DNA from 3 places in the Ferrovibrio sp. GW821-FHT12F09 genome. Region 1 is predicted to be linked to each of the others. Evidence: predicted binding sites of a transcription regulator. Region 1 holds the regulator's gene; each other region holds the start of a gene.

What was found. The regulator LexA, encoded in region 1, represses DNA repair genes until DNA is damaged. The targets are predictions, from matches to a motif close to ATGTTCTANTTTGGTTC.
Region 2: the regulator LexA is predicted to act here: its motif matches at 7,830-7,846, upstream of AC1ROB_RS09140 (ImuA family protein).
Region 3: the regulator LexA is predicted to act here: its motif matches at 1,853-1,869, upstream of AC1ROB_RS03725 (S24 family peptidase).

What each region holds. Positions count from the first base shown of each region.
Region 1 covers NZ_JBXAPZ010000001.1:2,461,662-2,472,072, forward strand. Annotated here, with positions in the region: gene AC1ROB_RS12250 (cytochrome c biogenesis CcdA family protein) at 1-285, opposite strand, end outside; gene AC1ROB_RS12255 (YeeE/YedE family protein) at 310-1,413, opposite strand; gene AC1ROB_RS12260 (sulfurtransferase TusA family protein) at 1,543-1,767, shown strand; gene AC1ROB_RS12265 (hypothetical protein) at 1,846-2,055, shown strand; gene AC1ROB_RS12270 (SPOR domain-containing protein) at 2,052-2,483, shown strand; gene AC1ROB_RS12275 (hypothetical protein) at 2,665-3,549, shown strand; gene AC1ROB_RS12280 (RBBP9/YdeN family alpha/beta hydrolase) at 3,567-4,115, opposite strand; gene gltX (glutamate--tRNA ligase) at 4,119-5,519, opposite strand; gene AC1ROB_RS12290 (ComEC/Rec2 family competence protein) at 5,651-7,861, shown strand; gene lexA (transcriptional repressor LexA) at 7,911-8,657, opposite strand; gene AC1ROB_RS12300 (methyl-accepting chemotaxis protein) at 8,982-10,411, shown strand, end outside.
Region 2 covers NZ_JBXAPZ010000001.1:1,836,244-1,846,654, forward strand. Annotated here, with positions in the region: gene phnC (phosphonate ABC transporter ATP-binding protein) at 103-984, shown strand; gene phnD (phosphonate ABC transporter substrate-binding protein) at 1,026-2,027, shown strand; gene phnE (phosphonate ABC transporter, permease protein PhnE) at 2,088-2,900, shown strand; gene AC1ROB_RS09120 (sulfate/molybdate ABC transporter ATP-binding protein) at 3,108-4,214, shown strand; gene AC1ROB_RS09125 (sulfate ABC transporter substrate-binding protein) at 4,260-5,261, shown strand; gene cysT (sulfate ABC transporter permease subunit CysT) at 5,349-6,203, shown strand; gene cysW (sulfate ABC transporter permease subunit CysW) at 6,218-7,072, shown strand; gene AC1ROB_RS09140 (ImuA family protein) at 7,088-7,774, opposite strand; gene AC1ROB_RS09145 (NAD(P)/FAD-dependent oxidoreductase) at 7,994-9,217, shown strand; gene AC1ROB_RS09150 (histone deacetylase family protein) at 9,227-10,255, opposite strand; gene AC1ROB_RS09155 (GntR family transcriptional regulator) at 10,252-10,411, opposite strand, start outside.
Region 3 covers NZ_JBXAPZ010000001.1:710,877-721,287, reverse strand. Annotated here, with positions in the region: gene AC1ROB_RS03740 (portal protein) at 1-1,037, opposite strand, end outside; gene AC1ROB_RS03735 (hypothetical protein) at 1,043-1,258, opposite strand; gene AC1ROB_RS03730 (hypothetical protein) at 1,309-1,797, opposite strand; gene AC1ROB_RS03725 (S24 family peptidase) at 1,938-2,573, shown strand; gene AC1ROB_RS03720 (ATP-dependent DNA helicase) at 2,577-5,351, shown strand; gene AC1ROB_RS03715 (tellurite resistance TerB family protein) at 5,422-5,838, shown strand; gene AC1ROB_RS03710 (diacylglycerol/lipid kinase family protein) at 5,851-6,792, opposite strand; gene AC1ROB_RS03705 (thermonuclease family protein) at 6,900-7,406, shown strand; gene rplU (50S ribosomal protein L21) at 7,494-7,802, shown strand; gene rpmA (50S ribosomal protein L27) at 7,835-8,095, shown strand; gene obgE (GTPase ObgE) at 8,193-9,230, shown strand; gene proB (glutamate 5-kinase) at 9,223-10,356, shown strand; gene AC1ROB_RS03680 (glutamate-5-semialdehyde dehydrogenase) at 10,353-10,411, shown strand, end outside.

The sequences.
Region 1 (10,411 bases):
TTTCGCGATGATGTCGATATGCTGTACCAGCAGGCGGTTCAGCGCCGAGGCTGAGGCCCCCATGATGATGAACACGGTGGAGAAGCCGATGACAAAGGCCAGCGCCGAGACGACGACGCGGCGCGTCAGTGCCGGATCGACGGCGTCTGCGGCCACCACGCGGTCCAGCGTGGTGCCGGCAACGAAGCACAGATAGGCTGGCACCAGCGGCAGCACGCAGGGGCTGAGAAAGCTGATCAGCCCGGCGCCGGCGGCGCCGGCATAGGAAATATCGAGGCCGCCCATGATGGCGTTGTTGCTCCGGCTGTTTCAGTCGCGCGCGAACAGTGCGCGCACGGCGCCTGTGAGGCTGCCTTCCTCAAGATAGCGGACCCCCAGGATGCCGCCAATCACGATGCCGGCGACTGCGACAAAGCTGCTCAGGGCCAGCGTGCTCAGGCCGGTCAGGCCCTGACCGACGGTGCAGCCCATGGCCAGCACACCGCCGATGCCCATCAGCACGCCGCCAAACAGATGCGACAGCATGTCGGTTGCGCTGCTAAAGCCTTCGAGGTGGAAGCTGCCGGTTGCTCTGGCCATCAGAAAGGCGCCGAGGATCACGCCGCCGACACTGCTGATGCCGAAATCGAGCTTGGCGCCGGTGAAGGTCATCAGGTATTGCAGCGCCGCACCGATTGGCGCCACGAAGGTCATCGAAGCCAGCGGCACCGGGTCGAAATCGTCGGCGCCAAGGATGCCGGTCGCGGCCCAGCCGGCGGTGATGACCAGCCCCACGATCGCGCCGGCCGCGATCAGCACCGGCCTGGTCCTGAAGCGTGCGTCTTTGAACACCCAGAGCAGCAGCAGAGCGGGAATGGCCGCCGCGAGGAACCAGCGCAGCATCTGCACATCCTGTCCGAGCAGACCGCCGAGAAGGTCGGGCAGCGACTGGCCGGCAAAGCCGCGCGGCTTGAGGTCGATGGCCGTCGAGCGTTCGAGCCAGGCCCGGGCGGGACCGAGCAGGCCGCGCAGGGTGATGTAACCCGAGAGCCCGATCATCAGCACCACCAGCAGGGATTTCAGGTTGCCGGCGCCCAGACGGGCTAGCGTGCGGTTGCCGCAGCCGCCGGCCTGCACCATGCCGAAGCCGAACAGCAGGCCGCCGAGCAGGGCACCGAACCAGCCGATTGTCGCGGTCGCATAGATCGAACTGCCCAGGTCGATCAGGCCGGCCAGATGCAGTCCCTGGCTGCCCAGCATGGCTACGGCAATTGCCAGTACCCAGCTGCGCAGCCGGCTGGCATCCCCCATCAGCACTGCGTCGCTGATCGCGCCCATGGTGCAGAAGTTGCTCCGCTGCACGGTGGCGCCGAACACCATCCCCAGCAGCAGGCCGGCCAGGTTGACGAGTACAGGCAGGGGCAGGGCGGTCATGGCCGCTGGGTCTCCGAGGGCAAATTTGCCAGTGTTTATGCCAAGATGCCGGGATTATAGGATTTACATAAGCCATGGGAAGTATTAAGTTTTCCCACGTCCGTTTTGTGGGATTTAAGTCGGTTTGCCATGACCCAGACTCTCGATGTCAAAGGGCTGAACTGTCCTCTGCCGGTGCTGCGCACCAAGAAGGCGATGAAGGCCGTGCCGAAGGGTGAAATCCTGACCGTGGAAGCCACCGATCCGCAGGCGCCGACCGATATCGCCGCGCTCTGTGAGGCGGCCGGGTTTGCCCTGCTGTCGTCGGAGCAGAATAACGGGGTTTTTGTGTTCCAGATTCGCCAGCCGACGTAACCACGCGCTCTATGCGGGACGTTGGCGCAGTGCAGCGAAATGCGCTAGCGTGCGGTCAACCGATTCAAGGTGTTTCAGATGGCCAAGTTTACCGCCGCGGATATCGTTCCCGGCCAGCGTTTCGAGCAGCGACAGGGCTTTATCTGGCGGGTGGCACGCCTGATCCAGTTCCCTGGCGAGGATGTCCAGCACGTCCAGCTGATCAACGAGCGCGATGCCAGCAGCACCAAGACCGTCTCGGTCAGCGCCATGCTGGATCGCAGCCTGTTCAAGCTGGTCGAGAAATGACCCTGACGGTTCTGCCGTCGCTGTCTGGCCGCCTTGCGGCCCTGTTCCTGACTGCTCTGCTGGTCGCCTGCGCCACCGAACCGGCGATGGGTCCGGTTGAACTTCCGGCGGCGGTGGAGCCCGAGCCGGTGGTCCGGGTCGCTGAACCCTCGCCACCGCCGGCCCCGATGGTCCTGCGCTATGCCGGCCACGTGGCCAGCTACAAAACCCTGGCCGAAGCTGAAGCCGCTTGGCCCCGGCTGGCCGAACGGTTTCCGATGCTAAAAGATACAGCCCGCCGCTATGTCGAGATCGATCTGGGCGGCCAGCGGGGCAAGGTGATGCGCCTGTTGGTGGGTGGATTCGCCGACCAGCCCGGAGCCCTGGCCTACTGCCGCAGCCTGCGTGGCGCCGGCCTGTATTGCGCCCCGCACGACCTGCCCGCGTGAACCTCCTGCGATCTCAGTCGTTTAGCGGCGCAGGACACTTCATGGTTTGGTCACAATTCATAGGCAGACTTACAGTTGCAGTGGTATTGCTGCGTAGCAGTATTTCTGCAAAAATCGGCCCCAATACCCGCGTTGCATGTGCTTCCCGGACAAAGATTGATAAAGGCGGAGCAATCCCGCAGTGAGTCAGGCGATCAAACCGGTTGTTCAGGAAACCCTGAAGCTGGTCGGCGTGGTGGAAAACCAGAGCCGCGAGCTGCTCGCTTTTTGTCAGGACGACAAGAATCTCAACGGCACCTTCGGTGACTACAAGCGCTTCGTCGAGAAGATGGAGCACTTCTACGTCTTCGTTGATCTGGTCGATGGACGCATCCCGGAATTCGAAGAGACCAAACGCCGGCCGCTGCAGAAGCATCTGTCGAAGATCCGCTGGAAGATCACCATCCTCGAGCTGGATACCACCCGGATTTATCTGATCAACATCACGCGTGCGGGACGGCGCCTGCCGATCGGCGCGCGCGAATTCCTGTCGCGCCGCCTCAATCGCCTGGGCGAGATCGCCGAGTATTATGATCGCTTCGGCGAAGAGCATGATCTGGCGCCGCTGAGCCACGAACTCATTGAGGCCGTGCGCAAGCTGCTGGAACAGAGCATCGAGAATGCGCCGCGTCTGGAGGAATTCCAGCCCGCACCGCCGCCGCCGCGTCTCTCAGCCACGCCGTCCACCGCTGTCATGACGTCGCAACTGGTGTCGCCGGATGCCATCGCGGCATCGCGCGGCAGCGGTACGGCCCTGCCGCCGCTGCCGGCCAAGCTCAATGTCAAGGAACAGTGGGGTCGCTTCTTCGTCGAGAAGGGGTCTGTGGTTGCGGTATCGCAGGCCTGCAAGATGGCGGCGATCTCGCTCGACCAGCTGGCGCTGCGCATCGGCGTCAGCCGTGTCAACCTGACGCTGATGCTCAGCGGTCAGGATCCGATGCCGCGTCCGGCCATCGAAAAGCTGCAGCAGTTCATGATGGACCAGGCCCGCATGTCGCGGCAGACCGAACTGCGCCGCCAGCTCTGATCAGCCGACGCCTTTACTCAGCCCGCGTCGATCAACTCTTCCAGCAATGCCTGCCCGAACGGCCAGTCGCCCAGATTGGACGCGCCGTTGATATGACCGAGCGCGCCGGCATCGACCAGCCGCGCATGCCAGCGTGCGGCGAAATGCTGGGCGCGGGTAAAATCGACATAGGGATCGTTCGTGCTCGCCACCACGATGGTGGGACAGGTGAAACGCGTCAGCGGCATCGGGCGGAAGCCACGCGTCTCCGGCGGCGTATGGCTTTCTGAATCGATATCGGCCGGCGCCACCAGCAATGCGCCATGCAGTTCGCCGTCATGGCGCGTCACCCAGTGGCCGACCAGCGAACAGGCCAGGCTGTGCGCCACCAGCACCGGCGGTTTCGGGCAGGCGGCAATCGCCGCATCCAGCCGTGCCAGCCAGTCGGCGAAATCCGGTTGGTCCCAGTCGGCCTGTTGGACGCGGATATAGTCGGGATTGCGCTGCTGCCAGTGGCTCTGCCAGTGCTGCGGCCCGGAATTGCCCAGGCCGGGCACGATCAGGATCGGAGGCCGCACCCGCGACATGGCTTAAGCCGCAGCGTCGGCCAGACGCGCGAGCGTTTCCTCGCGGCCCAGCACGGCCAGCACATCGAAGATCGGTGGCGACACGGTGCGGCCGGTCAGTGCCGCGCGCAGCGGCTGCGCCAGCTGGCCGAGTTTCACCTGCTGCGTCTCGCTCAAGGCGCGGATTGCGGCTTCGGTATTCGCTGCCGTCCAGTCCGCAACGCCGGTCAGCGTTTCGATCATGGTCTTCAGGCGTGCCTTGGCGGCATCGTCCAGGTGTTTCTGGGCGGCGGCATCGGGCGCGATGGGGCGGGCAGCGAACAGGAACTGCAGAGATTCCGTGATCTCGTTCAGGTCTTTGGCGCGCTCTTTCACGGCGGGCAGGATCGCCTTGATCTGCGCGGCCTCGGCCTGGTTCGGCGCGCGGCCGATCTTCTTCTCGATGAAGGGCAGGGCGGCCGTCATCAGCTCGTCATCCGCCGACTGGCGGATGTAATGGCCGTTCAGATTGTTCAGCTTGACGAAATCGAAACGCGCCGGCGAACGGCCGACATGATCGAGGCCGAACCATTCGATGGCCTGCTGGGTCGAAATGATTTCGTCATCGCCATGGCTCCAGCCCAGGCGGAGCAGGTAGTTGCGCATCGCCGCCGGCAGATAGCCCATATCGGCATAGGCTTCCGTGCCCAGCGCGCCATGGCGCTTGGACAGTTTGGCGCCGTCGCTGCCATGGATCAGCGGGATATGCGCAAAGTCGGGCACGGCGAAGCCGGCCGCCAGATAAAGCTGGCTTTGACGCGCGGCATTGGTCAGATGATCGTCGCCACGGATGATATGGGTGATGCCCATGTCGTGGTCGTCGACGACGACCGAGAGATTATAGGTCGGCGTGCCGTCCGAGCGCAGGATGATGAGGTCGTCGAGCTGCTCGTTCTGGAAGGTGACACCGCCCTGTACATGATCCTTGATCACAGTGCTGCCGGTCTGCGGTGCCTTGAAACGCACGACGGGTTTAACGCCGGCCGGCGCATCCTTCGGATCACGGTCGCGCCAGCGGCCGTCATAGCGGATCGGTTTGCCTTCCGCCTTGGCCTTGTTGCGCATCTCCTCCAGCTCTTCGGGCGAGCAGTAGCAGTGATAGGCCTTGCCCTCGGCCAGCAGCTGATGCGCCACCTCGGCATGACGGTTCATGCGGGCGAACTGCATCACCGGCTCGCCATCCCAGTCCAGTCCCAGCCACTTCAGGCCCTGGAAAATCTTCTGCACGGCATCGTCGGTCGAACGCTCGCGATCGGTGTCTTCGATGCGCAGCAGGAAGGTGCCGCCGTGGTGGCGCGAGAACAGCCAGTTGAACAGGGCCGTGCGGGCACCGCCGATATGCAGGTAGCCGGTCGGCGAGGGGGCGAAGCGGGTAACGACCTTCATGGAACGATCCAGACGCGAGAGCGGAAATGACGATTGCCGCAGGGTTTTAGCATACGGGTGCAGGCGGGCAAGCCGCGTTCCCGATTTGCACGGATTGGCGACCGCAGGGCAGGTATGCAGAGTTTTCCGCCATGGCCCGTCTGGCGCAACAGCTATTATGGCAGCGGTTGGTTTCGGGGCTTGTCGCAGGCATGGCGGCAGGCTGGCGCGATCTGCGCGATTTCGATGCCATCGCCACGTTGCTGGCCGAGCGCGAACGCTGGTTTCTCTGGTTGCCGGCCCTGCTGGGGACCGGCATTGCTGCATATTTCCTTCTTCCTGCCGAACCGCCGCTGCTGCCCTTGCGGCTGGGTGTCGCGGCGCTGGTTCTGGCGCTGGTGCTGTTCGCACGCCGGGCGCTGTGGCGACTGCCCCTGATTATGGCTCTGGCCGTTACGGCCGGGGTGTGGCTTGGTGCGGAACGCAGCGCCAGCGTGGCGGCGCCGGTCCTGCAGCGGATGAGCGGCGCGGTCTGGCTCGAAGGTCGGGTCCTGGACGCCGAGCCGCGCGATGCCGGTCATCGCCTGCTGCTGGACCGCGTCAGCTTCAGCGGCCTTGGCGAGCCGGAAACGCCGCGTCGCGTGCGGATCACGCTCAACCGTGACGGCAGCATTCTGTGGCCGGGCGACCGTATCCGCCTGCGCGTCATGCTGCTGCCGCCGCCGGAGCCGGCGATGCCCGGCGCCTTCGACTTTGCGCGCTATGCCTGGTTTCGCCAGATTGGCGCCGTGGGCTATGCGATCAGCACGCCCGAAGCCATGCCGGAGACCGAACCCGAAGACTGGCGCGATGCGGCATTGCTGTCGCTCAGTGCCCTGCGGCAGGACTGGACGCGCCGTATCGCCGCGCAGACCGAGGGCGCCGGCGGCGCGATTGCCGCGGCGCTGATGACCGGTGTGCGCGGACCGATCCCCGACAGCGTGGATGCAGCATTCCGCGATTCTGGCCTGGCACATATTCTCTCGATCTCGGGCCTGCATCTCACCCTGGTGGCTGGCCTGCTGTTCTTTCTCGTGCGCGGCCTGCTGGCGCTCAGTCCGCATCTGGCCCTGCATTACCCGATCAAGAAATGGGCGGCGGTCGCGGCCCTGCTCGGCGCCACCGCCTATACGCTGCTGTCGGGCGCGGCACTGCCCACGCTGCGGGCGCTGGTGATGATCGCCCTGGCGCTGATCGCCGTGATGCTGGACCGTCGCGCCATCACGCTGCGCGCGGTGGCCTGGGCAGCCTTGCTGCTGCTGGTGCTCTGGCCCGACAGTCTGCTCGATCCCGGATTCCAGATGTCCTTTGCCGCCGTCACCGCGCTGGTGGCGGCATTCGAGCAATTCGCACCGCGACTGACGCGCTGGCGCAGCGAGGCGGGACCAGTAAAGATCGCCATGCTCTGGCTGCTCGGCACCATGGCGGCCAGCTTCGTGGCCGGGCTGGGTTCGTCCTTTTTCGCCGCCTATCATTTCAATCGCGTCGCCGATTATGCCCTGATCGCCAACCTGCTGGCCGCGCCGCTGGTGGATTTCCTGATCATGCCGCTGATCGTGCTGGCCTTCCTGCTGATGCCGCTGGGCCTCGAAGCCCTCGCGCTGGTGCCGATGGTCTGGTGCATCGATCTGCTGATCGCGCTGGCGCAATGGGTGGCCGGCTGGCCCGATGCCGTTGGCGTGGTACCGGCGATGCCATTATGGGGCCTGGGTGCCATTGCCGGTGGCGGTCTGTGGTTATGCCTGTGGCAGCAGCGCTGGCGCTGGCTCGGGCTGGCCGGTCTCCTGATCGGTACGGCTTCACCCTGGCTGGTGCCGCAGCCCGATCTTCTGGTCAGCGGCGATGGTCGCCTGATTGCAGCCCGGGCGCAGGATGACCGGTATTATCTGACCTCCACGCCGCCGCGCGGCTTTGCCGCCGAAACCTGGTGGGAGCGGCTGGGGGCGCCACCGCTTTATCCCTGGCCGACGCTCAGACGCAACGACACCGAAGGCCGATCCGGCGTCGATGGCAGCTTGCGCTGCGATCCGGAGGGTTGCTCCTGGCGGCGTGACGGTTTTCTGGTGGCGCTGCCGCGGCAGCCGAAGGCGATCACCGAAGACTGCAAACATGCCGATGTGGTGATCGCGGCCCAGATGCCGATCCGCTATCGCTGTCCGGCCGCAAGAATCGTCATCGATCGCAACGACCTGTGGCGTGGCGGCACGCATGCGCTATTCCTGGCGCGCGAAACCGGGGCCATCCGCCTGCTCACCGTGGCACAGCAGCGCGGTCGCCGGCCCTGGGTCGTGCCCAAGGGGCACGGGCCCGAGCGCGGCTCATAAAAAACAGGGCGCCGAAGGGCGCCCCGTTTGGTATTCAATCCGCTGAAACTCAGTAGCGGCGCAGCAGGCCGACCAGGCGACCCTGCACCTTGACCCGGTCGGGGCCGAAGATGCGCGTTTCGTAGGCCGGGTTGGCGGCTTCGAGCGCCACCGAGTTGCCTTTGCGGCGCAGGCGCTTCAGCGTCACTTCCTGATCGTCGACCAGGGCGACGACGACGGTGCCGTTTTCGGCATTGTCACTGCGCTGGATGATGACGGTGTCGCCATCCATGATGCCGGCATCGACCATCGAATCGCCTGCGACTTCCAGGGCGTAGTGTTCGCCATTGCCCAGCAGGCCGATCGGCACATCGATCTGCGTGCTCATGTCGCGCAGCGCCTCGATCGGCGTGCCGGCGGCGATGCGGCCGTAGAGCGGCAGGGTGACGATGTCGCGGGCGTTATAGGGATTGACGTTCACCGGCGTGCCGGCCATGGGGCTGTTGCCGCCGGCCCCGCCTTCGATGGCGCGCGGCATCAGGCGGTTGCGCGGGGTGGCGCTGCGGGCCGGGGCCCCGACGCCGCCGCGAACCGGCACGGCCGAATCGGGCAGGCGCAGCACTTCCAGGGCGCGGGCGCGATGGGCGAGACGGCGGATGAAGCCGCGCTCTTCCAGGCCGGTCACTAGGCGATGGATGCCCGACTTGGATTTCAGCTTCATCGCCTCCTTCATTTCCTCGAAGGACGGCGACACGCCGGAATTCTCCAGCTTGTCGTGAATAAAGAGCAGCAGGTCGTGCTGTTTCCGGGTCAGCATGGAAGCCTCCTCGATTTAAGGTCCTGGGCGGTCGGGGCCGGGGAGTGGGACAGGCCGGCGACAAACCAGAACGAACATGAAACCCACGAAATGTTCTAATGAGGTTCTGTATTCGGGTCAAGTATTTTTCCACAGGCTAGGGCCCACATCTAGTAGGAGAACGAAAAGAGCTTCCTATAGGTTGAGTTGTCGCCGAACATACACCCGTATCTCTCTCCCCCTTTACGGCGATGGCTCCAGTGGGAAAGTATGTCGGTAAGCAAGAAAAGCCGGCATGGCTTCAGAGCCGGACGCCCAGAAGGACGTCCGCAGGGGGAGGAAAGTATGGGTATCCGTCAGAAGCTTTATCTGGCCATTGGCGTCCTTGCGGCGCTGACGCTGGTCTCGAATGTCATCGGCGGCCTGTTCTTCGGCCGCGTCGAGAACAGCTATGCCGGCATCACCACCACCAACCTGCCAGCGGTGATCACGGCGCTGGAGCTTTCGGGCACCAGCGCCGACCTCGCGGCCGGCGCGCCGGTGCTGGCCAATGCCACCAGCGACGAGGATCGCGAAAAGGCGCTCACCGCGCTCAGGGCCAAGCAGGCCAAGCTCAAGCAGTCGGTGGAAACCGTGAAGGTGGCGGCGCCGGCCGGCCAGACCGAGCAGATCGAGGCGATCGAGAAATCGGTCGATTTCCTCAACACCATGGTGGCGCAGATCAACCGTTCGGTGAATGCGCGGCTGGGCTATGTGAAGCAGCGTGAAGAGCTGCAGACCAGGATGAGCGCCGACTACATCACCTTCCAGTCGCTGATGCAGCCGGCGCTGGACCGCGCCATCTACGAACTGCGCCAGCCCAATGCGAAATCGGAGGCCGCCGATGCGGCCAATGCCCTGATCGCCGCCGGCAATGCGGTGAACCAGCTGGTGGCGGTGATGGCGGTGGCAGCGCAGGCGCCAAGCAACCCTGAGCTCGACAAGCTGTTCAGCGAATTCGTCAAGCTGAACAGTAGCGCGCTTGAAGAGCTCGACTGGGCCAGCAAGAAGTTCGACGTCATCGAACTGCAGAACACCACTAACAAGCTGCTGGGCTACGGGCAGGGTTCGGAAAGCATCTTCCAGATCCGGCGCGGCGAGATCCGCACCATGACCACAGCCGGCCTGGCATTGACGCAGGCGCGCGATGCCGCTGCCGAACTCGGCACCAAGGTCGGGGCACTGGTGGCAGCCGCCACCGCAGCAGCCGATGCCGCGTCCGCTTCGGCAGCCGGGCAGGCGACCACGGCGCAGCTGGTGCTGGTGGCGATCACCGTGATCTGCCTGGTCATCGCGCTGCTGATCGGGCTGATGTTCATCGGGCCGCAGATCGTGGCGCCGATCCTGCGCATGACCGCGGTGACCCGGCGTCTGGCCGACCGCGACTGGTCGGTCGAACTGCAGGAGACCGGCCGCTCGGACGAGATCGGCGAGATGGCGCGCGCCGTCGAGGTGCTGAAGACCAACGGCCAGGAGAATGAAAAGCTGCAGCAGCAGGTCGAGCGCGACCGCGAGAATTTCGAGGCCGAGCGTAAGACACAGGAAAAGCTGCTGGAAGACGCCATCGGCCAGATCGTCGCCTCGGCCACCGCCGGCGACCTGACGCGCCGTATCGACGCTGACGCGTTGCAGGGCGTGATGCAGCGCCTGGGTCTGGGCATGAACGATCTGCTGGGCACCGTCGACAAGGCGCTGGCCGATCTGGGCAGCATGCTGGGGGCGCTGGCCCAGGGCGA
Region 2 (10,411 bases), 630 kb from region 1:
CGGGGAGCGGGGATTTCACCCCGGCGTCGCCCAACTGCAATCGAAGTGTCACATAGCGTTGCTATCAGCCCTGAAGCCAGCGATTGAGCCCAAGGGAATCACATGCGCGCCGCCATCGAGATCGCCCATCTATCGAAAACCTTTCGTACAGGCAAGCGCGCTCTCGATGCCGTGACTCTGACTATCCAGCCGGGCGAAATGGTGGCCCTGATCGGGGCGTCCGGCTCGGGCAAGTCCACCCTGCTGCGGCATATCGCCGGCCTGATGCCGGGTGACCGCGATCCCCAGGCGCAGATTGCCGTGAACGGCCGCATGGTGCAGCAGGAAGGCCGCATCGCCGCTGGCATTCGGCAGACTCGCGCCGGCATCGGCTTCGTCTTTCAGCAGTTCAATCTGGTCGGCCGCATGCAGGTGATCACCAATGTGCTGGCCGGCAATCTCGGCCGCATGCCGCTGTGGCGCACGATGCTGCAGCGTTTCACCGACGACCAGCGCCGTGAGGCTGTCGCGGCGCTCAACCGGGTCGGGATCGCGCAATGCGCCTTCCAGCGCGCCTCCACGCTCTCGGGTGGCCAGCAGCAGCGCGCCGCCATCGCCCGTGCGCTGGTGCAGCAGGCCAAGGTGATCCTGGCCGATGAACCGATCGCCTCGCTCGATCCCGAATCCTCGCGCCGCGTCATGGCGGCGCTGGCCGATATCAATCAGTCCGACAACGTCACGGTCGTGGTGTCGCTGCATCAGGTGGATTTCGCACTCAAATTCTGCCGCCGCGTGGTGGCCCTGCGCGATGGCCGGGTGATGTTCGATGGCCCGGCCTCGGCCGTCACCGCCGCCCTGCTGCGCGGCATCTATGGCGAGCACAGCGATCTCGATTTCGGCGCCCTCTCGGGTGGCCGGATTGCCGGGCTGGGCGAGGATCTGCCGGCCGCGTCGGCAGAGGCTGAAGAACGCCTGCTGCCGCGCATGCAGGCCCTGCCGGCCTGACCTCTTTTCAGTTTTATCTAGAACCAATCGGGAGAATGACCATGTTGCGTCGCACCTTGCTCACGGCCACTGTTGCCACCCTGGCGCTCGGCTTCACCGCCGCCGTCCAGGCCCAGGGCCTGAAGGAACTGAACTTTGGCATCATCTCGACGGAGTCGAGCTCGAACCTGAAGACCATCTGGGAGCCATTCCTGGCCGACATGCAGAAGCAGACCGGCATGAAGGTGAATGCCTTCTTCGCCCCGGATTATGCCGGCGTGATCGAAGGCATGCGCTTCAACAAGGTGCAGATGGCGTGGTACGGCAATGCCTCCGCCATGCAGGCGGTCGACCGCGCCGACGGCGAGATCTTCGTGCAGACCACCGCCAAGGACGGTTCGCCGGGTTACTGGTCGCTGCTGCTGGTGCACAAGGACAGCCCGGTCAACTCGCTGCAGGACATCCTGGCAGCACCCGGCAAGTACACCTTCGGTAACGGCGATCCGAACTCCACCTCGGGCTTCCTGGTGCCGAGCTTCTACGCCTGGGGCCAGAACAACGTCGACATCCGCAAGCATTTCAGCCGTGTGGTTGCCGCCAACCACGAGACCAATGCGCTGGCCGTCGCCAACAAGCAGGTCGATGTCGCCACCAACAACACCGAGAACATGGAGCGCCTGCAGAAGACCCAGCCGGCCAAGGCCGCCGAGGTCAAGGCGATCTGGAAGTCGCCGCTGATCCCGTCCGACCCGATCGTCTGGCGCAAGGATCTGGCCGATGGTGACAAGGCCAAGATCAAGACCTTCTTTATGACCTACGGCACCCAGGCCGCCGGCAAGACCGCCGACCAGGTGGCGGCCGAGACCAAGGTGCTGACCGACCTGCAGTGGGGCCCGTTCAAGGAGTCGTCGAACAAGCAGCTCCTGCCGATCCGCCAGCTCGCGTTGTTCCGCGACAAGATCAAGCTGGAAGGCGACGCCAACATGGATGCCGCCGAAAAGACCAAGAAGCTGGCCGAGATCGACGCCAAGCTGGCCGAGCTGACCAAGCAGCTCGGTTCGTAAGACTGCATCGCACCGGGGCGGATGGCCGCCCCGGTGCTTTTTTATCGACGAGGTTTCGCCATGGCGACGACGGCCCTGACTGCTGCCGATCTTCCGATCCATCCGCCCAAGCCGGGCCTGCGCACCTCGCTGGGCCGCATGCTGGTCTACGGCCTGCTGGCCGCGATGCTGGTCTGGTCCTATCAGGGCGCGGAGATCCGGCCGATGGCGCTGATCAACGATGCCGGCAACATGGCAACCTTCCTGAAGGATTTCTTCCCGCCGGATTTCCGCGAGTGGCGCTACTACCTCAGTGAACTGGTCGTCACCCTGCATATCGCGATCTGGGGCACCGTGCTGGCGATCTTCTGCGCCGTGCCGCTCAGCCTGCTGGCTTCGGCCAATATCGCGCCCTGGTGGGTCTACCAGCCGGTGCGGCGTGTGCTCGACGCGCTGCGGTCGATCAACGAGATGGTCTTCGCCATGCTGTTCGTGGTCGCGGTCGGCCTAGGGCCCTTCGCCGGTGCTCTGGCGCTGTGGATTCATACCACTGGCACGCTGGCCAAGCTGTTCTCCGAAGCGGTCGAGGCGATCGACCCGCAGCCGGTGGAGGGTATCCGCGCCACCGGCGCCAATGTGCTGGAAGAAATCGTCTATGGCGTGATTCCCCAGGTGATGCCGCTGTGGCTGTCGTATTCGCTGTACCGCTTCGAGGCCAATGTCCGCTCGGCATCCGTGGTGGGCATGGTGGGGGCAGGCGGCATCGGCGTGGTGCTGTGGGAAGTCATCCGTGGCTTCCAGTTCGCCCAGACCTGCGCGGTGATGATTATGATCATCCTGCTGGTCAGTGCCGTGGACGTCGTATCGGCCCGGATCCGTAAATCCTTTATCTGAAGCCAGCATCTCCAGGCGGCGTCAGGACCTGCTCCTCCGGGGCAGGTCCTTTGTTTTTCAATGTGTTAAATGAGGTTTTGACTTTATTTCACAATTTTATTTAGTTAAAAAATTAAATTAACAAAATACTGTGGTTAAAAATACAAGCCTGCCTTATATTCTCGTAAAACCTCCTGGCACCCGCCGGGAGCGACGGGAAGACAGATCATGGCCATCGACATTCAGGGCATCGTCAAACAGTTCGGCAGCACCCCCGTGCTGCGCGGTATCGACCTCGATATCGCCGATGGCGAGCTGATCGCGCTGCTCGGCGCCTCGGGTTCGGGCAAGACGACGCTGCTGCGCATCCTGGCCGGCCTCGACTGGCCCAATGCCGGGCAGGTCAGCGTGGACGGTGCCGACTGGCTGGCGCTCGACCCGCAGGCGCGCAAGGTCGGCTTCGTCTTCCAGCATTACGCCCTGTTCCAGCATATGACGGTGGCCGAGAATATCGCCTTCGGCCTGCGCGTCCGCCCGCGCGACGAACGCCCCGCCGATGCCGAGATTAAGGCCCGCGTCGACCAGCTGCTCTCGCTGGTCCAGCTCGACGGCCTGGGCCAGCGCTATCCGGCCCAGCTTTCGGGCGGCCAGCGGCAGCGCGTGGCGCTGGCGCGTGCGCTGGCTATCCAGCCGAAAATCCTCCTGCTGGACGAACCCTTCGGCGCGCTGGACGCCCGCGTGCGCAAGGACCTGCGCCGCTGGCTGCGCGAGCTGCATGACCAGCTTGGCACCACCACCATCTTTGTCACCCACGACCAGGAAGAGGCTTTCGAACTGGCCGACCGTGTGGTGGTGATGGGTGAGGGCCGCATCGAGCAGGTCGGCACGCCCGACGAAATCTACGAGAATCCGGCCAGCCCGTTCGTGGCCCGCTTCCTCGGCGGCGTGAACGAACTGCCGGCCGCGCTGCAGAACGGCCGCCTGGTGCTGCCCAATGCCGATACCAGCGCCGTGGCCCGCATGGCGGCCGGCGACGGCGACGTGACCCTGTTCGTGCGCCCACATGAGATTGACCTGCTGCCCGACAGCGCCGCCACCGCGCGCATCGCCGGCACGGCCTCGAACGGTCCGAGCTTCCGCTACGATATCGCGCTGCCCGGCATCGACCGCCCGATCGAGGTGGAGCTGCCGCGCGAGGCGGTGCGCGACCGCCAGCTGCGCCGCGGCGACACGGTACGGCTGCAGATCCTGCGCGGCCGCATCTTCGCTCCGCCGCATCCGCGCGTGCCCGTTGTGGCTGCCGATACCCGCGGCATCCGCAGCGCCGCCCTCTGATTTCCGTCCCGACCCTCTGCCAGAATGAAAAAAGGAACTTCCGTCATGAAACGGCTCGCCACTTTCGCGACAGCCCTTGTTCTCGCCGCCTCGCCTGTGATGGCGCAGGACAAGCCGTCTGAAATCCTCAACGTCTCCTATGATATCGCACGCGAACTGTTCGCCCAGATCAATCCGGTCTTTGCCGCCGAGTGGAAGGCCAAGACCGGGCAGACGCTGGAGATCAAGCAGTCGCATGCCGGCACCTCGCGGCAGGCGCGCTCGATCCTGGAAGGCCTGCAGGCCGACGTGGTGACCTTCAACCAGTTCACCGACGTACAGATCCTGGCCGACCGCAAGTTCCTCTCGGCCGACTGGCAGAAGAAATTCCCCAACAACGCCTCGCCCTTCTATTCGCTGCCGGCCTTCCTGGTGCGCAAGGGCAATCCGAAGAACGTCAAGGACTGGAGCGATCTGGCCCGTCCTGACGTGAAGTCGGTCTTCCCTAATCCGAAGACCTCGGGCAATGCGCGCTATACCTATCTGGGCGCCTATGCCTTCGCGCTGGAACAGAACAAGGGCGACCATGCCAAGGCCAAGGACTTCGTGAAGAAGTTCCTCGCCAATGTGCCGGTCTTCGATACCGGTGGCCGCGGTTCGACCACCACCTTCGTCGAACGCGAGATCGGCGACGTGCTGATCACCTTCGAGGCCGAAACCAACGGCATCCGCAAGGAATATGGCGACAAGGGTTTCGACCTGGTGACACCGTCGCTGTCGATCCTGGCCGAATTCCCGGTGGCGGTCGTTGATCGCGTGGCGGACAAGCGCAACAGCCAGGAGGTTTCCAAGGCCTACCTGCAGTTCCTGTACAGCGAGGCGGGTCAGGAAATTCTCGCCCAGAATTTCAACCGCGTGCACAACCCGAAAGTGGCTGAAAAGTATAAGGGCCAGTTCCCGGCTGTGAAGTTGGTCACCGTGGAAGATGTGTTCGGCGGCTGGGACAAGGTCACCAAGGAGCATTTCTCCGAAGGTGGCACGCTGGACCAGGTGTTCGTCAACCGCTGAGGCCGATCTGACGCAAACCGTCCCGGCCGGATCAACGCCGGACGGGACGGTTCTCTCCGAGGGCGGTTCTCCACTATAGTCCCCACCATGACTGCTGTTGTTCCCCATGCCGGGCCGCGCCCCCGGCATGTCCTTCCCGGCTTTGGCCTCACCATCGGCACCACCCTGCTGTACCTGGCAGTGATCGTGCTGCTGCCGCTGGCTGCGCTGCTGCTGAAATCGGCCGAGATCGGCCCGGCCGGCTTCTGGCGCCTGATCACCAGCCCGCGCACGCTCGCCTCGCTGCAGGTCACGGCCTACGCGGCCCTGCTGGCGACGCTGTTCAATGCCGCCTACGGCCTGCTGATGGCCTGGATCCTGGTGCGCTACGACTTTCCCGGCAAACGCATCATCGACGCGCTGATGGATCTGCCGTTCGCGCTGCCCACCGCGGTGGCCGGCATCGCGCTTACCGCGCTCTATTCCAAGAACGGCTGGTATGGCGGTCTGCTGGATTCCGCCGGCATCACCGTGGTCTACACCGTGATTGGCGTGGCGATCGCCATGGCCTTCACCAGCGCACCCTTCGTGGTGCGCACGCTGCAGCCGGTGCTGGAAGACATCCAGCCTGATATCGAGGAAGCCGCCGCCACGCTTGGCGCCTATCGCGGCACCATTTTCCGCAAGGTGATCTTCCCCGCCATCTTTCCGGCCTATCTGACCGGCTGCTCGCTGGCCTTTGCGCGCTGCCTCGGCGAATTCGGCGCGGTGATCTTCATTGCCGGCAACCTGCCGATGAAAACCGAGATCGCCGCTCTGCTGATCTTCATCCGGCTGGAGGAATACGAGTATCCCGCCGCCTCGGCCATCGCCGTGGTGCTGCTGGTCGCCGCCTTCACGATCCTGTTGCTGACCAATGTGCTGCAGGCCTGGCATATGCGCTACAAGCGCAAGAGCGGGTGATGGCAATGTCATCAATGCCTGCACAGAAATCGCCCTTTCCTGCCGGAAAGAAATCAGTCGACTGGGTGCCGCGCCTGCTGATCGGGCTGGGCGTGGTGCTGACCATCCTGTTCATCCTGACGCCGATCCTGGTGATCTTCGCCCAGGCTTTCTCGAAGGGCGTCGGCACTTATGTCGGCAACATCCTGCATGGCGAAACCCTGCATGCGATCCTGCTGACGGTGCTGGTCGCGCTGGCCGTGGTGCCAGTGAATATCCTGTTCGGGGTCGCGGCGGCCTGGGCGATCACGAAGTTCGAATTCCCGGGCAAGAAGCTGCTGCTGACCGCCATCGAGATTCCGTTCTCCATTTCGCCGATCGTCGCCGGCGTGATCTATATCCTTCTTTATGGCGGGCAGGGGCTGCTGGGGCCGCTGCTGGAGCAATATGACATCCGCATCATGTTCGCCCTGCCGGCGATCTTCCTGGTCACGCTGTTTGTTACCAGCCCGTTCGTGGCGCGCGAGTTGATCCCGCTGATGCAGGCGCAGGGCAGCGAGCAGGAAGAGGCGGCCGTGACGCTGGGCGCCAGCGGCTGGCAGACGTTCTTACGCGTAACCCTGCCCAATATCCGCTGGGCGCTGCTGTATGGCACCGTGCTCTGCGCCGCCCGCGCCATCGGTGAATTCGGCGCGGTCTCGGTGGTGTCAGGCAATGTGCGCGGCGAAACCAATACCCTGCCGCTGCAGGTGGAACTGCTCTATCACGACTACAATGCCGTCGGCGCCTTTGCCGCGGCCAGCACGCTGGCGCTGATTGCTCTGATCGCCTTGGTGATCAAGGCGGCACTGGAACGACGCATCCAGAAGCGGCAAGCGCCGCTGCACTGACTTAAGAAAACAGGCTTACGCGGCTGCCGCCGCCTGATCGGGCTGGGCCAGGTCGGCCAACAGGCGGAAGCTGTGGGTTTCCGGCGTCCATTCCAGCAGCCAGGACCCGGTGCGGCCGTTGCTGCTGTGCTCCAGCGTGATCTGCAGCCAGGTATGGCGGCCGTCGCTGCGCGCCGGCTCGATGCGCCAGCGGGTCAGTGCCGCAGCGGCCGCGACGCGGTCGCGCCGGATCACGATACCGACGCTGTTGCTGCGCGCGGCGGCATTCTGCAGGCGGCTGATGTCTGACTCTTCAAGACTGTCGAATTCGCCGATCACGGCGCCATAGCCCAGTTCGCGCAGGCTCTGGTCCATGGCCCAGAGGCGGTCGGCCGGACGCGACGTCCAGGCGATGGTGAGGCGGCGGTGATCCAGGCCCTGCTGCGCCAGGTCGGTGGCGCGGAGCTGCTGGTCCGGGGTGATCCACAGTACCGGCTGCTGACGCGGATTGCGGCTGGTCAGGGCCGCCAGAAACATCGTGATAGCAGTGTAGTCGCCGGTCATTTCATGCAGGCCGCTGCAGCCCATGCCACCGCCGGGCAGCACGCGGTCGATGGCCGCCAGGCCGAATTTCAGGTTGCCGCCGGGCCGCAGGAAAGTGCCGTCCAGGGAGAACTGGGACAGACGGCTGCGCAGACGTTCGATGGTGGCGGGGCGGGTCATGGGAACCTCCGAAGAATGTTCTCATGTTCTATCATCGGTCTCGTATGGACGCAATATGTTCTTTATTAATTCTCTTTAATGTTCCTGTTCGGTCTGGAGCATTCTTGGGCAAGTATTTGAAAAGACACTGCTATCCGCATGGCCGGAGCATCAACGGAACGTCGCGGTTGGGCCCGACCGAGGCAACTTGCCCCAGGGGTCGGGCGTTTGGCTGTCCTCATGTCCGATCAAACCGTGTCCCTGAAGCTGCGCTCCGGCCAATCCTATTGGGAGCTGCAGGCCCCGAAACTGTCGCTGCCTGAAAGTCCGTTCGCATCCTGCAAGACCGATATCGTAATTGTCGGGGCCGGCATTACCGGATCTTTCATCGCCGAGCGGCTGAGCCGCGCCGGGCATGCGGTGGCCCTCATCGACCGGCATGCCGCGCAACGCGGTAGCACGGCGGCCAGCACCGCCATCGTGCAATGGGAGATCGATAATCCCATGGTCGAGCTGGAAACCCGCATCGGCTATGAGCAGGCGGCGAAGATATTCAATTACGCCTATGCCGCCGTACAGGAGATCGGCCGGGCCATCGATGGACTCGGCATCGCCTGCGATGCGGCCTGGCGGCCATCGCTGTTCCTTGCCGGCAACCAGCTCGATGCGGCGCAGCTCCGCGAGGAATACCGGCTGCGGCATCGCGCCGGCCTGCCGCTGGAATACCTGGTCCGTGACGATCTGGTGCATCGGTTCGCCATCGATCGCGGAGCGGCGCTGCTGTCGGCCGATGCCTGCGACGTCAATCCGATGGCGCTGGCCCATGGCCTGCTGTCAGCCGCCGTGGCGCGCGGCGCGCGCCTGTTCACGCCGTCGCGCGCGGTCGATTACGATTTCTCCGCCGATGGCGTCGCGGTGCATACCGATCATGGCGCCGTCATTAGCGGGCGCTGCCTGATCCTCGCCACCGGCTATGAAATGCCGCCCTTCGTGCCGGCGCACAGGCATCAGATCGTGTCGACCTGGGCGCTGGCAACGGCGCCGCAGTCGCACGGCGTTCCCTGGCCGGGCAAGGGGCCAATCTGGGAAGCCTCCGATCCTTATCTCTATATGCGCGGCACGGCGGATGGCAGCATCCTGGTGGGCGGCGAAGACGAGGCGATCACCGCGGCGCCGGCCCGCGATGCGCTGACGCCGGGCAAGGCCGCCATCCTGATCGACAAACTGAAGCGGTTGCTGCCAATCATCGAAACCGAGATCGCAACAGTGTGGTCGGGCTTTTTTGGTACCACCAGCGACGGCCTGCCCCTGATCGGGCGGGTGCCGGCGCATCCGAACTGCTATGCCGCCTATGGCTATGGCGGCAACGGCATCACCTTCAGCACCATCGCGGCTGACATGCTGGCGTCACTGGTCGCCGGCGAGCGCCACTGGGCGGAAGACCTGTTCGCGGTAGATCGTTAGGGATGACCGCTAGCGCGCGGTTTCGTAGCCCGCCAGCACGGCGGCGAGATTGACGCCGAGGATGTCGGAGAGATAGCCGCCCTCCTGCACCAGTGCAGTGGGCAGGCCGATGCGGGCAATCGCCGCGCCGATCTGACTGAAACCCTTGGTGGTGATTTTCAGGCCCTGCAGAGGATCTTCCTCGGAAGCATCGAGGCCCAGCGCCACCACCAGCGCGCCCGGCGCAAAGGCTTTGATCGTCTTCACGGCGCGATCCAGTGCCACCATGTAATCGGCATCGCCGGTGCCCAGCGGCAGCGGTATGTTCAAGTTGGCCCCGGTGCCGGCGCCGCTGCCGCGTTCGTGATCATAGCCGACGTAGAACGGATAATAGCTGCCCGGATGCGCATGGATCGACACGGTCAGTACGTCGCCGCGATCGTAGAAGATGCCCTGGGTGCCGTTGCCGTGATGGACATCGACATCCAGGATGGCGACGCGCTCATGCTTCTGGCGCAGATGCGCGGCCGCAATCGCGCTGTTGTTGAGGTAGCAGAAGCCGCCGGCCATGTCGCGATAGGCGTGGTGGCCGGGTGGGCGGCAGAGCGCATAGACGGTATCCTCGCCATCCAGCACCATCTGCGCCGCCGTGGTGGCGACATCGGCCGCCGCGCAGGCGGCGGCAAACGTGCCGGCGCCGATGGGGCAGGCGGTATCGGAAGTATGCCAGCCCAGCTTGCCGACGATGCCGGTGGGATAGCTGGTATCCTGGCCGCGCTGGGCATGGATATTGGGGATCATCTCGGCATTGGAATCGCCCAGCGCCTGCCATTCGGCAAAGCCGTGTTCCAGGAAGGCGAGATAATCGGGGCTGTGCACGCGGGCGCGCGGGTCGTTGCCGAAACTTTGGGCCGGAAGGATGGTGTGTTTGCCGCTGTTCAGGCCATTGAGCAGGCGCGTCGCGCGCTCGGGCTGCTCGGTGGTCTTGCGGACCACCCCGCGGACCAGGAAGAATTGCGGATCGTGGCTCTGATGCGCATCGCTGTAGACGGCTTTCACGGGACTCTCTCCGTCGTCTGATTGGCGGGCAGGGTGCGCACCAGTTGCGCCACACCGCGCCAGGCGTCGCCAAGATGGTATTCTACGCCTTCATGAATCTTCCCCACATCGCCGCTTTCGATGGCGGCCAGCAGCGGTTCATGGGTTTCGGCGATG
Region 3 (10,411 bases), 1.8 Mb from region 1:
GACCCGACCGCCTTGGGGATGATCGCGCCCGGCACCAGCTTCACATTGGCCGGATTGAGCACGCCGTCATCGTCGGCCTGCCAGATGCCGGTCACGGCGATCGACGCGTTTTTCAAGACAAGCTCCACGACTTTATTCGCGGTCTTGATATCGGGCAGCGCTTTCATCACCGGCGAGCGGCCATAGGTTTCGCCCGGCGCCTTCAGCCAGCGGAAGGCGATGAAGGGCGCATAATCGAAACGGCCGCGCGTGAGCAGGCTGGCCTGATCGTCGAGCGCGATGTCTTCGAGCAGAGCGGCAAAGACATAGCCATGCATCGGCGTCGGCGCGGGCAGCAGACAGTCCAGCACCGCCAGCCGCGCTTCGGGGTCGCGCTGGCGCCGCGCCGCGAACCAGGCCTGCCGTTCCAGCGCCGGATAACGCAGGGCCAGATGGTCCAGGCTGTAGTCTTGGCGCCGGAAGACCGTATCGAGCCGACCGCCGATGCCTTCTTCCAGCACTAGATCGTTCAGCGGCACCGCGGAGAAGCGGAAGGCGCTGACCTCACCGAGCGCTGCTTCCTCGCAGGCCAGACAGGCGGTGCCGGCCACCACCAGATCAAGAAACGCCTGATGAAGCTCGACACTGAGATTTGATTTGTCGAATTGCGCCTGCAGCAGGGCGGCAGCTTTATCGAGTTCCGCAGCCATGGCGCCATGCTCGGCTTCCGGCACATCGCGGCCCGGCTGGAAGGCAAACCAGCGCGACCATGGCGGCGTCAGTTGGGATAACAGGGCTGCGGCAAGCTGCTCGGCGGCATCGGCGGCCGTGGCATCGAACAGCCGCTCGTTCACGCGGCCGCCACCGGTATTGAAACCGGCCGCCGTGCCGGGACGACGCAGCGGCAGCGCATAGTCGTAGCAATCCTGCCACAGGGCATCCCAGCTGCTGCGCTGGCTGCGCGCGCGACTGTGACGGCGGCGCAGCGCCTGCGGATCGAGCAGGGTCTGCAAGGGATCGACGGTGGCGCCGGCTGTGGAGACAGGAGTGATCGACATGCGGCTCACTCGCCCAGCAGGCGTTTCGCGGCGGCGGGGGCGCCGCCGGCGACGTTGTCGTCCAGGCCGCGCCAGGAGGTGGCGATGGTTTCGCCCTGGGACCGGCGACGGCGCTCGCGCGCGGCGCGTTCGGCGATCTCGGCCTCGCTTTCACTCGGCGGCGGCGGGGCCGGGATGGGCGGCGGCGGCGGCGGTGACGGCGAAGAGAAAATCCCACCCATGTTGCAGGCCTTTCGCTGGCTGGCACCGGTCCATATCGGCGCCAAGTTGCTTAAATGTTCTTTCTGGAGTCAAAATAGAACGAAACAAATCCATAATCAAGGGATATTTTCCGCAACTCAAGAAAAAGTTCCCACGGTGTTCTGATGGACCAGCAGTGCAGCCCAATCAGGCGCTTGACCGTCTCGACACAGGAGAACGGCAGCGGCGGTGCCAGCCGGCGCGGCGGATCCAGCACCGGCACGGTCAGCGCGCACTGGCCGCGCGCCCGCAGATGCGCGGCCAGGTCGGCCTGCGGCGACCAGCCGGAAAAGCTTCGGATTTCAAGGCGATGAGAGAGCGGATCGATTCCGATCCAGCCATCATCCAGGGCCAGATAGGCGAGGCAGTGACGGAAGCCGGGCTTGAGCCGGCGCAGCTTGGGCAGCCGGGTCTCCTCGAGGAAAACCACCACGGCACGGTGGCCTGCGGTTGGCCCTGTCGCAGACGACACGAGTGCCGGACGGGCCATTTTCGCCCGATTTTCCGCAATTTGTTTCATATCCAACCCTGCTACGATAGGAACAGAACAAAAATTCTCGTTTCTTTAGACCCTTATATTCCTATATTGTTCTCATGTCAAATAGGTTTAGTGAGAATATTCCTGTAGCCAAAACCCTGAATTTACAAGACTATCGTCCCATGCTGACTCACCGGGCAATATGGGCCGCTATTGACGGCTTGGCCGAACGTTACGGCCTGACTGCGTCCGGACTCGCCCGCAAGGCCGGGCTGGATCCGACCACCTTCAACCGCTCGAAACGCACCTCTCGCGATGGCAAGCAGCGCTGGCCGTCCACTGAATCGATCGCCAAGGTGATCGAGGCCACCGGCGCCAGCGTGCCGGAATTCATGGACCTGCTGATCGAGACCGGCGGTGTGGCCCGCAGCACGCAGCGCGTGCCGCTGATCGGCCTGGCCCAGGCCGGCAAGGACGGTTTCTTCGACGATGCCGGCTTCCCGATCGGTGAGGGCTGGGAAAAGGTGCCCTTCCCCGAACTGGGCGACAGCCAGGCCTATGCCCTGGAGATCAGCGGCGACAGCATGCTGCCGGTTTATCGCGACGGCGACATCGTGATTGTCTCGCCGGCCGCCAGCGTGCGTCGCGGCGATCGCGTGATCGCCAAGACCGTGCAGGGCGAAGTCATGTGCAAGATGCTGGCGCGCCGCACGCTGACCCGCATCGAACTCGCCTCCTTCAATCCCGAATTCCCCGAGCGCGCCTTCGACGTGCAGGACATCGCCTGGATCGCCCGCATCATCTGGGCCGCGCAGTAATCCATGTCGGATTCTCTGGCAGCCGCACTCGGCCGGCTGCCGGCGCTGGTCGCCGGCGGCGGTTTCGCCTGGTGGTTCGAGAACGGCCGGCTGGAAAAAATCTCCGCCGATGCCGCTGCCCGCCGCGTCCGTGCCACGCCGCCGCTGCTGGTGCATGGCAGGGCGACTGCCACGCGGCTAGGTGTCGAACCCTTCCCGGCCTATGACCTGCTTGATCTCTTCGCCTTCGTACGGCCGGCGCGATTCTGCCTGCCGACACCCCATGGCCTGCTGGCGCGCCTCGAGCTTGACGCCGCCGACGATGAGGAAGCCGCCCAGTATCTGCACCATGCCGCGCAGACCCTGCTGGAAGAATTGCCGAAGCAGCAGCCGCGTGCGCTGAAGCGCAGCGCACGTCTCGCGCAGACACTGCAAAAAGCCGGCTGGCCCTGGGCCATCTATCTGCTCACCGCGCTGGGGCCCGAAGCTTCCAGCGTGCCGGCCGGCGGTTTCGGCGGCCTCGACATCTGGCAGGAACTGCCCGAATGGGTGGATTACGCGCCGCCGCCGCCACCGGATACGCAGACGGTGTCGCCGATGGAGGCGCGCGAGCGTCTGGCCCGCCTGCTGGGTACGACATCGGAGCTGCGCGAGACCCAGGCCGATTATGCCGCCACCACCGCGCAGGCTTTCGCGCCGCGCGAAATGATCGGCATGCCGGAAACCGTGCTGGCCGAAGCCGGCACCGGCATCGGCAAGACGCTGGGCTATATCGCACCCGCCAGTGTCTGGGCCGAGAAGAATGGCGGCACCGTCTGGCTCTCCACCTATACCAAGAACCTGCAGCGCCAACTGGATCGCGAACTCGACCGTCTGTTTTCCGATCCGGCCGAGAAGGCCGCCAAAGTGGTGGTGCGCAAGGGCCGCGAGAATTATCTCTGCCTGCTGAATCTGGAGGATGCGAGCCAGGGCGGCGTCGCGCGGCCCCAGGATATCGTGCCGCTCAGCCTGATCGCGCGCTGGGCCGGCGCCACCCGCGACGGCGACCTGGCTGGCGGCGATTTTCCCGCCTGGGCCGTCGACCTGCATGGCCGCAACCGCACGCTGGGACTGACCGATCAGCGTGGCGAATGCATTCATGCCGGCTGTCCGCATTACCGCAAATGCTTCATCGAGCGCAGCGTACGCAAATCGCGCAAGGCCGAGATGGTGATCGCCAACCACGCCCTGGTGATGATCCAGGCCGCGATGGGCGAGGATGAGTCGCAGAAGCCGCTGCGCTATGTCTTCGACGAAGGCCACCACCTGTTCGAAGCCGCCGACGGCGCTTTCGCCGCCCATCTGACCGGTATGGAAGGCGTCGACCTGCGGCGTTGGCTGCGTGGGCCGGAAGGCGGACGCCGCAGCCGCGCCCGCGGCCTGGCCAACCGCATCGGCGACCTGGTGGCGCAGGACGACCGCGGCAAGGCCATGCTGGATGCCATCGTCGAGGCCGCGCGCTGCCTGCCCGGCGAGGGCTGGCTGGCGCGTCTGGCCGAGGGTAATGCCAATGGCAGTGGCGAAAAGTTTCTGGCCAAAACACGCCAGCAGATACTGGCGCGTAGCGCCCAGCCGGACAGCCCCTATGGCCTGGAATGCCCGACGCGCGAGCCGGTCGAGGGCCTGATAGATGCCGCGCTGACCTTTGCCCATGGCATCGAACGTCTGCTTGAGCCGCTGAACGGCCTGAGCAAATCCTTAAGCGACATGCTGGCCGATGAAACCGCCGAACTGGACACGGCGACGCGCAGCCGCATGGAAGGCGCCGTGCGCGGCCTGCTGCGACGCAAGCTGACGCTGGATGCCTGGCGCAGCATGCTGCTCGACCTGCAGACCGAAACGCCATCGACCTTCGTCGACTGGTTCGGCCTGGAGCGCATCGACGGCCGCGATCTCGATCTCGGCCTCTATCGCCATTACCTCGACCCGATGCAGCCTTTCGCTGCCGCTGTGCTGAAACCGGCCCATGGCGTCGCCATCACATCGGCGACCTTGCGCGATATCGCGCCGATGAAAACCGATGCGGCGCCGGAAGCCGCCTGGGCCAGTGCCGAGATCCGCAGCGGCGCGCGCCATCTGCCGCAACCGGCCCGCCGTGCCGCCTTCCCCTCGCCCTTCGACTATGCCGGCCGCACCCGCGTGCTGGTAGTGACCGACGTGCGGCGCGATGCCATGGACCAGGTGGCCGCCGCCTATCGCGAACTCTTCTTGGCCTCCGGCGGCGGCGGCCTGGGGTTGTTCACCGCGATCTTCCGCCTGCGCGCCGTGCAGAAGCGCGTCCTGCGGCCGCTGGCCGAAGCCGGCCTTCCGTTATACGCACAGCATGTCGATCCGCTGGATAACGCCACGCTGGTCGACATCTTCCGCGCCGAGGAAAACGCCTGCCTGCTGGGCACGGACGCGATGCGCGATGGTGTCGATGTGCCGGGCGCGTCCTTGCGCCTGGTCGTCTTCGACCGCGTGCCCTGGCCGCGGCCCGACCTGCTGCACAAGGCGCGCAAGGCGGCTTTCGGCGGCCAGGCCTATGACGATCTGTTGACCCGCCTGAAGCTGAAGCAGGCCTATGGGCGACTTTTGCGGCGTGCTGACGATTACGGCGTCTTTGTTGTGCTGGACGCGCAGCTGCCCTCCCGTCTCCTCTCTGCTTTTCCGGCCAGCGTCGATGTACGCCGCGTCGGAATCAGGGACGCCGTGGCGGAAACGGCGAGCTTCCTCACATCGATGCGCGCCGGCACTGGCGAAGCGCAAAATCTCGCCTAAACTGGCAGCCATCCTTTCGCCGCATTCGGCCGCTAGTCGAAGCGCTCCCCGTTCCGAAGGCTTGTTCCGCATGTCGACCATCACGCCCCAGAATGCCCTGATCTATGCCATGGTCATTGCCGCCGTGGCCGACGGGAAGCTGAAAGACTCCGAAATCAACGCCATCGACGTGGCGGTGCGGCATCTGCCGATCTTCCGCGGCTACGGTCTCGACGCCATGCAGGTGGCCGTGGGCGACTGCGTGGCGCTGCTGGATCAGGAAGACGGCGTCGATGCGGTGCTCGGCCTGGTCAAGGAGGCCCTGCCGGCCGACTGGGTGGAAACCGCCTATGCGCTGGCCTGCGATATCGTCGCGGTCGACGGTCATGGCCGTCAGGAAGAACTGCGCTGGCTGGAAATGCTGCGTCACGAACTCGGCGTCGAGCGCCTGCATGCCGCTGCCATCGAGCGCGGCGCCGGCGTGCGCTACAAGCGCCTGCCGCACTAAAAATTCCGGAGACTATTCGGCGGCGGTCTGTAGCGCTGCCGTCGCCAGCGCGCTGCCCTGCGGCACGATCAGCGGAATGGCTTTCGCGCTGATCCGGGTCGCGGCTGGCAGCACAGCGGCAATATCGCCATCGGCCTGCACCGGTTCGCCGGCCTTGCCATGGATGACAATCTCGCGTCCACGCACCAGCTCGATTTCCGGCAGCTTCTGCAGCAGGCCAAGGGTCATCGCCGTTGTCGCGCGCAGCGCGCCGATGCGGCCGCCCATGCGGAACAGGCAGACCTCGAAGGCCGGATCGTCCAGCCGCGCATTGGGCGAGCAGATAAATTTCCCGCCGTAGAAATGGCCCTTGGCGATCACCGCCGAGGCGCAGTCGTAATCCTTGCCATCGATCGTCAGGCGATATCCCGGAACCTCGTACTGCACGAGCTGGCGTAAGGATTCGATCACATAGGAGGCCTTGCCGAGCCAGCGCTTCAGCTTCGGCGGCAGCTTGGCCACCACATGGGCGTCGAAGCCGACGCCGGCCATGATGGTGAAGAGCCTGTCATTCACAAAGCCCGGCCAGATCATGGTCTGCGGTCCATGCAGCACCGCCTGCATCACGCTGGGCGGATCGAGCGGCAGGCCGATTTCCATCGCCAGCACATTGGCAGTGCCCAGCGGAAAAATCCCGAGCGGCGCGCTGCGCTCCGGCAGACCATTGGCCACTTCGCCAATCGTGCCGTCGCCGCCGGCCGCCACCACCGCATCGTATTTCTCGGCATGGCCATCGGCGGCAAAGAGTTCGGCATCGCCACGTTTGCCGGTGGGCCGGAATTCGACCGCACAGCCGGCATCTTCCAGCAGGTCGAGATAGGCCTCCAGGCGATGGCGTTTCCGCCGCCCGGCCGTCGGGTTGTAGATCACCAGCAGACGGCGACGATAGGACGCAGGGACGGAGGAGCCGGACATGGCGGCCCGGATAGCAGATTTTCCGCCCGGGCGTCAGCCATGGTTTTGTGACAGTCGGGGCCGTGGCCCGGTCAGCAGCGCATACCAGAATATGCTAAGCCGGATGCATGACATGGTATGCGATTCGGCTCCTGCCGCTGCTCCTCCTTATACTGGCGACACCGGCCCGGGCCGCCGAACCGGCGCTCCTGCCAGCCGTGCTGGACGGCGACACCATCAAGATCGCCGGGGTGAACTACCGCCTGCATGGCATCGACGCTCCCGAAAAAGCCCAAATCTGCCAAAGGGATGGCCATGACTGGCTGTGCGGCCAGGAGGCGGCGGCCTATCTGCGCGGCCTGATCCGCGGCCGGGCCGTCACCTGCGCAGAGAAGGACCGCGACCGCTATGGCCGGGTGGTGGCCATCTGCTATGCCGGCGGGGACGACCTCAACCGGGCCATGGTGCGGGCCGGTCTGGCCTGGGCCTATACGGCTTACGCCCCGGATTACGCCGATGCCGAGCTGGAGGCCCAGATATTAAGGAATGGCATCTGGGCCCCCACGGCCACCGCCCAGCCGGCCTGGGACTGGCGGCGCGACAGACGGCAAAAACCGGCCCGAATCCGGGGTTGACAGCCCCTTGGCCCCGGCTATAGTGCGCCCCTCGAATTCAGGCGGTGCCGGACGGCCGGCGCTGCCGCTTTCTTATGGAATATCAAGATGTTCGCAGTGATCAAGACCGGCGGTAAGCAGTACAAGGTGGCAGCGGGCGACGTGCTCGAGGTCGAACTGGTGGCTGGCGAAGCCGGTGCCAAGATCGAATTCAACCAGGTTCTCGCCATCGGCAACGGCGCCGACGTCAAGCTCGGCAAGACGCTGAGCGGCGCCAAGGTCATCGCCGAAGTGGTCGGTCCGACCCGTGGCCCGAAGCTGGTCATCTTCAAGAAGCGCCGCCGTCAAAATTCGCGTCGCAAGAACGGTCATCGCCAGCATTACACTGCGGTGAAGATCCTCGAGATCGCCGCCTAAGCGCGCGCTGAACAGTTTAAGGAGACAGTTCCATGGCACATAAGAAAGCTGGCGGCTCTTCCCGCAACGGTCGCGACTCAGAGTCCAAGCGCCTCGGCGTCAAGAAGTACGGCAGCGAAGCCGTTGTCGCCGGCAACATCATCGTCCGCCAGCGCGGCACCAAGGTGCATCCGGGCAAGAATGTTGGCATCGGCAAGGATCACACCCTGTTCGCCACCGCCGATGGCAAGGTCAAGTTCCACGAGGGCAAGGGCAGCCGCTCGTATGTTTCGGTGCTCCCGCCGGAGGCGTAAGTAGACGCGCCTTTCCCGCAAGCATCACAATCGATCAAGGGGAATGGCGCAGGCCATTCCCCTTTTTCTTTGCCCTTACTGACAGACCGATATCCAGATGAAGTTCCTCGACCAGGCCAAGGTCTATATCGAAAGCGGACAGGGCGGCCCCGGCTCCGTCAGCTTCCGCCGCGAGAAGTTCATCGAATATGGTGGACCTGACGGCGGCAATGGCGGCAAGGGCGGCGATGTCTGGGTCGAATGCGTCGATGGCCTCAACACGCTGATCGACTATCGCTACCAGCAGCATTTCCGCGCCGCGCGCGGTGGCCATGGTTCCGGCCGCCAGCGCTCGGGTGCCAATTCCGATGACGTGATCCTGAAGGTGCCGAAGGGCACGCAGGTTCTGGCCGAGGATAACGAGACCCTGATCGCCGATCTGACCGAGATCGGCCAGAGAGTATTGCTGTGCAAGGGCGGCGATGGCGGTTTCGGCAACGAACATTTCAAATCGGCCACCAACCGCGCGCCGCGCCGCGCCGATCCCGGCTGGCCCGGTGAGGAAAAGTGGGTCTGGCTGCGTCTGAAACTGATCGCCGATGCCGGCCTGGTCGGCCTGCCCAATGCCGGCAAATCGACCTTCCTGAGCCGTGTCAGCCGCGCCAAGCCCAAGGTTGCCGATTATCCCTTCACCACACTGAAGCCGCAGCTCGGCGTGGTGAAATCGAACGACCGCGAATTCGTGCTGGCGGATCTGCCCGGCCTGATCGAAGGCGCCGCCGACGGTGCCGGCCTCGGCCATCGCTTCCTCGGCCATGTCGAACGCTGCGCGGTGATCCTGCACATGCTGGACGGCACCGCTGAAGATCCGGTGAAGGACTGGAAGCTGATCCGCAAGGAGCTGAAGGTCTATGGCGCAGACCTCGACAAGAAGCTGGAGATCATCGGTCTGAACAAGATCGATGCGATCCCGGCTGATGAACTGAAAGACAAGATCGCCAAGCTGAAACGCGCCGCGAAACGCCCGGTGCTGGCGCTTTCGGGCGTCACCGGCGAAGGCGTGCAGGTGGTGAGCGACGCACTCTATGCCATCATCGCCGAAGCGCGCGCGGCCGAGAAAGCGCGGATCGAGCTCGAGGCCGGCGAGGATGAGTAACGGCCTCGGCAAGGCCAATCTTCTTGAGGAGAGCCGGCGCATAGTCATCAAGGTCGGCTCGTCGCTGCTGGTCGATGCCGAGAAGAACACGCTGCGCGATGCATGGCTGACCGCCCTGGTCGAGGACATCGCGAAACTGCGCGCCGATGGAAAAGAAGTGCTGGTCGTCTCGTCGGGCGCCATTGCGCTCGGCCGGCGCATTCTCGGCCTCGAGGCGAAAGCCATGCGACTGGAGGAAAGCCAGGCTGCAGCCGCAGCCGGCCAGATCCGGCTGTCATCCGCCTGGCAGGACGCGCTGGCAAAACACAATCTGAAGACGGCGCAGCTGCTGCTGACGCTGGGCGACACGGAATCGCGCCGGCATTACCTGAATGCCCGCGAGACCGTGAACACGCTGCTGAAACTCGGCGTCGTGCCGGTGGTGAACGAGAACGACACCGTGGCCACTGCCGAAATCCGCTTCGGCGACAACGATCGCCTGGCCGCCCGCGTGGCCCAGATGATTTCGGCCGATTGCCTGGTGCTGCTGTCGGACATCGACGGACTCTACACCGCCGATCCCGGCCTCGACGCGAATGCGAAATTCCTCACCGAGATCGAGGCGATCACACCGGAGATCGAAGCCATGGCCGGCGTGTCGCGTTCCGGCCTCGGCCGCGGCGGCATGATCACCAAGATCGTCGCCGCCAAGATCGCAGTCGGCGCCGGCTGTGCCATGGTGATCGCCAACGGCAAACACCTGCATCCGGTGCAGAGCATACGCGACGGCGGACGCTGCACCTGGTTCCATGCCCATTCGACGCCGGCTGCCGCGCGCAAGCAGTGGATCGCCGGCCATCTCAATCCGCAGGGCACGCTGACGCTGGATGACGGCGCGGTGAAAGCGCTGCGGTCCGGCCGCTCGCTGCTCCCCGCCGGCGTCACCGCTGTCGACGGCCGTTTCCAGCGCGGCGATCTGGTCCGCGTCTGCACCCGCGACGGCACCGAGATCGCTGTTGGACTTTCGGCTTATGCCGATGAAGATGCCCGTCGCATCAAAGGCCACAAATCCGGCGACATTGAAGAGATTCTCGGCTACCGTGGCCGCGACGAAATGATCCATCGTGACGAGTTGGTACTGCGATGAACGTCCAGAGTTCTATCTCATCTGACAGCACGGCCCTGATGGCCGAGATCGGTCG